2 regions of the Rhizobium cerradonense genome follow, and region 2 is predicted to be linked to the other one. Evidence: predicted binding sites of a transcription regulator. Region 2 holds the regulator's gene; the other holds the start of a gene.

Region 1 (3,122 bases), on a different contig from region 2:
ACGGTCAGCGCTGAGGACGAACAGGCGATGGTGGGTCATCTCGTTGAGATGCCGCGCATCATGGCCCGGGTGCTGAACATCATCCAGCCGCAGATGGAAAGCCTTGCCCGTGAGATCTCAAAGTTCAACGACGTGCTTTATCTCGGACGCGGCACCAGCTTCCCGCTCGCCATGGAAGGCGCGCTGAAGCTCAAGGAAATCTCCTACATCCACGCCGAAGGCTATGCTGCCGGCGAGCTGAAGCACGGTCCGATCGCGTTGATCGACGAGAACATGCCTGTTATCGTCATTGCGCCCTATGACCGCTTCTTCGACAAGACCGTCTCCAACATGCAGGAGGTGGCGGCCCGCGGCGGCCGCATCATCTTCATCACCGACGAGGCAGGGGCTGCGGCTTCCACCTTGCCGACAATGGCGACGATCACCCTGCCGGTTGTCGATGAAATCATCGCACCGATCATCTTCTCGCTGCCGATCCAACTGCTCGCCTATCACACGGCAGTCTTTATGGGCACGGACGTCGATCAGCCGCGCAATCTCGCCAAGTCGGTGACGGTAGAATAGGCCGTATTCCCCGCTCTTTTCCTAAAATAACGTCGTCGTGAATGGGGCGCCGATTCCCATTGATGACATGACTGCCGGGTTGTGCGACGCGCCGATTTCTGGCACGTTTTACGGAGGAGATGGTGGGGGAATTTGCCGGTTAGCGGTGGCGACGGAACGGAGTTTTCGAACGGCGAATGACGGAAAAACCCATCAAAGTGTCTGTGGCAACGCGGATCAGAAATAATTTCCTGGCGGGCCTGATTATCTGCGCGCCGATCGCCATTACGCTCTGGCTCACTTGGTCTGTGGTCCACTGGGCCGATAGCTGGGTCAGGCCCTATATTCCGGCCCGCTATGATCCCGAAAGCTATCTGAACTTCGCGGTTCCTGGCACCGGCTTGGTGATCGCGATGATCTTCATCACGATCGTCGGTTTCCTCGCCAAAAACCTCATTGGCCAAAGCATCGTCCGTTTCGGCGAATCGATCGTTCATCGTGTGCCGCTGGTGCGAACCATCTATAAGAGCGTGAAGCAGATTTTCGAAACCGTGCTGAAAGAGCAGGGCACGTCTTTCAAGAAGGTTGGCCTAATCGAATATCCGAGCCCCGGCCTCTGGTCGATGGTGTTCATCTCGACCGATGCCAAGGGTGAAATCGCCTCCAAGTTTAACGCTATGGGGCATGACATGGTGGCCGTTTTCCTACCGCCGACGCCGGTGCCGACAGCCGGTTTTCTGGTTTTCGTTCCGCGTGAAAAGATCACCATTCTCGACATGAGCCCGGAAGACGGCGCCAAACTGCTGATCTCCGGCGGATTGGTCTCACCGGAATATCGGGAAAAGCTGATCGGCAAGGAACTGCCTCCGCCGGCGCCTGTTCCCGCAAAGACTTTGTCTTAGAGCCAGCCATTTCCTGATCTCCCCCTCTATCGCCCACGCGTTTGGGGCGAGTTGTCATGTCCTTATCATGTTGCCGTCTTAGACCGTCTGCCGGAAAGGCAATCGGGCGCATCTCATTGTCGAATGTCTGGGCTCAGTGCCGGACGTATCGTTCGACGCGGCTTCAGGCCGGGTCTGGAGGTGAATGCCGTTCCAGCCAAAAGGGCTTTTTCATCAGGAGGATATTGCCGTGAAAAATGTGCATTCAATGACTTTGCCGCTGCTCTCCGTAGCGCTCGCCACTTTCGTTTTTGCTGCGCCGGCCGCAGCCCTCGCCGATAATTCCGTTACCGTCGGCAATGTCACGCTGGTCAACAAGGGCCGCGTCGCCGTCGGGCGCATCCCGGCCAATCAGCGCGACAAGTTCGGCGAGACCTTCGGCTCCGGTTCGGGCATGTCCATCGACACCAAGAGCTGGGTGCGCAATGCCGATGGTTCCTACAAGGGTTCGCTGTGGCTGCTGCCGGATCGTGGCTATAATGCTGTCGGCACTACCGACTATCGTCCGCGCCTCAACACCGTCGATATCCAGTTGACGCCGGTTGCTCCGGGCGCAACACCGCCGGCCGGCAAGGAACAGTCTGGCGTCGTCGCCAAGCTTGCCGACACCATACTGCTCACCGACAACAAGGGCGCCGATACGACCGGTCTCGACCCTGCTAACGGCACTCGCCATCCGGAAGGCAGCATGCCGCTGCTGCCTCAAGCGCCGAACGGCAAGATCTCGCTCGACAACGAGGCCATCGCCCGTCTGTCCGACGGCACGATGTTCATCAGCGATGAATATGGCCCCTATATCTACCGCTTCTCCGCTACGGGCCTAATGATGTCTGCCACCCAGCCGCCGGCTGCACTGCTGCCGATGCGCAATGGCGCGGTGAACTTCGCTTCCAACAATCCGGGTCCGGGCGAAACGGCTCCCGATCCGAAGGATCCGACGAGCGGCCGCCAGAACAACCAGGGCCTCGAGGGCATGTCGATGACCCCGGACGGTAAGTTCCTGATTGCCGTGCTGCAGTCGGCAACCCGCCAGGATGGCGGCGATTCCAGCTCGACCCGACAGAACACCCGCGCGCTGATCTACGATGCCGCTGATCTGGCGCATCTGAAGCTCGTGCATGAATATGTCGTGCCGCTGCCGGTCTTTAAGGACGACAAGGGCAAGACGCTCGTCGCTGCCCAGAGCGAAATCGTGGCCCTGTCGCCGACAAACTTCCTGATGCTCGCTCGCGATAGCGGCAATGGTTACGGTGTGAAGGGCGATAAGTCGCTTTACCGCAGCATCAACATCGTCGATGTCTCGGCGGCCACGGATATTGCCGGCAGCAAATTCGATGCCGACACGGCGCTCGCTCCCAAGGGCGTTCTCGATCCGTCGGTAAAGCCGGCTGCGGTCAGCCAGTTCATCGATATCAACGATAGCGCCGATCTGGCTCGTTTCGGTCTCCACAATGGCGCGCCGAACGATCGCAACAACCTCTCCGAAAAGTGGGAGGCCATGTCGCTCGTCAGCGTCCAGGATCCGAAGCTGCCGGATGACTATTTCCTGTTTGTCGCCAATGACAACGACTTCCTCACCCAGGACGGTTTCCAGGTTGGCGCGGCCTATAAGGGCGATGGCGGAGGCGATGTCGACAC
Region 2 (3,122 bases):
CGATCAGGATCGCGGCCGTCGCATCGGTGATGGCGGCACGCACCGCGTCGAGATCGCCGAAAGGCACCTGGTCGAAGCCGGGCGCCTTCGGGCCGAAACCTTCGAGATACTTTTCCTGGCCTCCAGCGGCGATCGTCGCGATCGTGCGGCCATGGAAGGCGCCTTCGAAGGTGATGATATGGAATTTCTCCGGATGACCCTTGTAGAACTGGTAGCGACGCGCCGTCTTGATGGCGCATTCCAGCGCCTCCGCACCGGAATTGGTGAAGAATACCTTATCGGCGAAGGTGGCCTCCGTCAGGCGCTTCGACAACTTCTCCTGGCCTGGCACCTCATAGAGGTTGGACAGGTGCCAGACCTTGTCGGCCTGCGACTTCAGCTCTGCAACCAGATGTGGATGGGCGTGGCCAAGCGAATTCACCGCGACGCCCGCGGCGAAATCGAGATAACGCTCGCCGGTCTCCGTGATCAGCCACACGCCCTCGCCTCGCTCGAACCGCAGCGGAGCACGCATATAGGTGTCATAAAGCGGCGCGGTTTCAGCCATGGCGCATTCTCCTCAATCACAACCTTTAGGGCCAATCGTTTCCTTCGAATGAAACGGGCCCGGAAAAATCAAAAATGCCGCCTTGCGGCGGCATGGGCACTATTGATGTTTTGCACTGCGATGTCAACAAAACTGGCGATTTAGCAGGTGCGGCAGAGCACCTCTCGATGGATGGCATGTCTTCGACAACTTATATTGCATAAATGCCACTCACGTATAGCAAGTTGGGGAAAACCTCGAAATCGATTCCTCAAGATTCCCGCGACTCTTGTCACGGAGTCAGCCTCACACTAGGTTAAAAACCAATTACTAGACTGCATGCGGCGGAACTAGTCACCACAATTTTAAAGCGTTTCACGCCTCGACCCAATTCGAGGCAATGGTGAGGGATTCTGCCATCAGAAACGCGATAGCGGAGACAGGGCATGAATTGGACAGACGAACGCGTCGAGAAGCTGAAAAAGCTGTGGTCCGAAGGTTTGAGCGCCAGCCAGATCGCGGCACAGCTCGGTGGTGTCAGCCGTAATGCCGTCATCGGCAAAGTGCATCGCTTGAGCCTGCCGGGCCGAGCGAAGGCCGGTGGTGCGGCAACCACAGCTCGAGCGCCGAAGCGCAATACCTCGGCCCCACGCGCGCCGAATTACGCCTCGCGCGTTGCAACCCGCACGGTTACCCGCCAGCAGGGTGCGACGATGCTCAAGGAAGAGGTCGAGATCGATACGGTCAGCGAAGTCGAATATCGTCCGGCCGCCAATGTGGTCGTTCCGATCTCGCGCCGCCTCGGCCTGACGGAGCTCACGGAGCGCACCTGCAAGTGGCCGGTCGGCGACCCGCTGAAGGAAGATTTTCACTTCTGCGGCAATGACAGCCCGGACTCTTCGCCGTACTGCACCTACCATCAGCGGCTGGCTTACCAGCCGGTGCATGACCGGCGCCGGGCCGCGCACTGAACCACACCAGACAAAGGAAAAACGGGCCGAAAGGCCCGTTTTCTGTTTCCGCCGCTATGTTGGATGGCCAATCGGGTTGCCCCGATCAGGCCTCCCCCATCAGGCCTCCATGGAATAACCCGCGCCGCGAACGGTGCGGATGACGTCCTGCATGTTGGAGAAATTCAGCGCCTTGCGCAGGCGGCCGACATGCACGTCGACGGTGCGTTCGTCGACATAGATATCATGCCCCCACACGCCGTCGAGCAACTGAGACCGAGAGAAGACGCGGCCGGGGGACGACATCAGGAATTCCAGAAGGCGGAATTCCGTCGGCCCCAACCGCACTTCACGGCTCTTTCGGTGGACGCGATGGGTTTCGCGGTCCAGTTCGATATCGCCGCAGCGCAGTACCGTGGACAGGACCTCCGGGCGGGCTCGGCGCAACATCGCCTTGACGCGGGCCATCAGTTCCGGCGTCGAGAACGGCTTGACGACATAGTCGTCCGCGCCGGTGGAAAGGCCGCGCACGCGCTCGCTTTCCTCGCCGCGAGCGGTGAGCATGATGATCGGCAGGCGCTCCGTCTCCGGCCGCATGCGCAGCCGACGGCAGAGCTCGATGCCGGACACGCCGGGGAGCATCCAATCGAGGATCAGAAGATCGGGGATGCGCTCCTGGAGGCGCAGCTCAGCTTCGTCGCCTCTCAGGATAGTGTCGACCTCGAAGCCCTCGGCCTCGAGGTTATAGCGCAGCAGAACGCTTAGCGCTTCCTCGTCTTCTACAACAGCAACTCTCGGAACCATGCGCCTCTGGTCTCCTTCTCTTGGTGTCTACTTTATTCCGTTACCGAACCGACGGTGTTGGCGGTATCGTCCTTCGGGCGCTCGCCTTCGGGCTGGGCACCGGTCGCCATGTAATAGATCGTCTCGGCGATGTTCGTGGCATGGTCGCCGATGCGCTCGATGTTCTTGGCGCAGAAAAGAAGATGCGTGCAGGTGGTGATGTTGCGCGGATCCTCCATCATGTAGGTCAGCATCTCGCGGAAGAGCGAGGTGTACATGGCGTCGATTTCCTCGTCGCGTTCGCGGATCGACACGGCCTTGTCAGGTAAACGGGTCGAGTAGACGTCGAGCACTTCCTTGAGCTGGACGAGCGCCAGTTCGGAGAGGTGTTCGATGCCGCGGGCGAGACGACGCGGAACGCCGGTGCCCTGCACGGCGATGACGCGCTTTGCGGTGTTCTTGCCGAGATCGCCGACGCGCTCCAGATCGGCGGCGATGCGGATGGAGCCCATGATTTCACGCAGGTCCGCAGCCATCGGCTGACGGCGGGCGATGGTGACGATCGCCTTGTCGCCGACTTCGCGCTCGGCGTGGTCGAGAATGACGTCATCGGAGATGACCTTCTGCGCAAGGCTGGCATCGCCGTTTACCAGGGCGCGGACGCTGTCGCTGACCATCTGCTCCGCCAGGCCGCCCATTTCGGAAATGCGGCGCGTCAGGAACTTCAGGTCTTCGTCGTAAGCGGAGAGAATGTGTGTTGAGACCATTTTTTTATCCTCTAGGTGAAAGATGTGAAAGGAACCGCGCGGGGAGCATCATCAGCCAAAACGGCCCATGATGTAATCCTGCGTGCGGTAATCATC

Evidence for each region. The regulator PhoB, encoded in region 2, activates phosphate uptake and scavenging genes when phosphate is short. The targets are predictions, from matches to a motif close to TGTCATNNANCTGTCAT.
Region 1: PH547_RS01235 (esterase-like activity of phytase family protein) is a predicted target of PhoB. The motif match lies at 1,498-1,514, and genes of this name have one in related genera.

What each region holds. Positions count from the first base shown of each region.
Region 1 is NZ_JAQJCK010000001.1:237,036-240,157, forward strand. Features, by position in the region: gene glmS (glutamine--fructose-6-phosphate transaminase (isomerizing)) at 1-564, shown strand, start outside; gene PH547_RS01230 (DUF502 domain-containing protein) at 741-1,445, shown strand; gene PH547_RS01235 (esterase-like activity of phytase family protein) at 1,675-3,122, shown strand, end outside.
Region 2 is NZ_JAQJCK010000007.1:119,421-122,542, forward strand. Features, by position in the region: gene PH547_RS17295 (aspartate aminotransferase family protein) at 1-547, opposite strand, end outside; gene PH547_RS17300 (GcrA family cell cycle regulator) at 973-1,497, shown strand; gene phoB (phosphate regulon transcriptional regulator PhoB) at 1,597-2,280, opposite strand; gene phoU (phosphate signaling complex protein PhoU) at 2,313-3,026, opposite strand; gene pstB (phosphate ABC transporter ATP-binding protein PstB) at 3,078-3,122, opposite strand, start outside.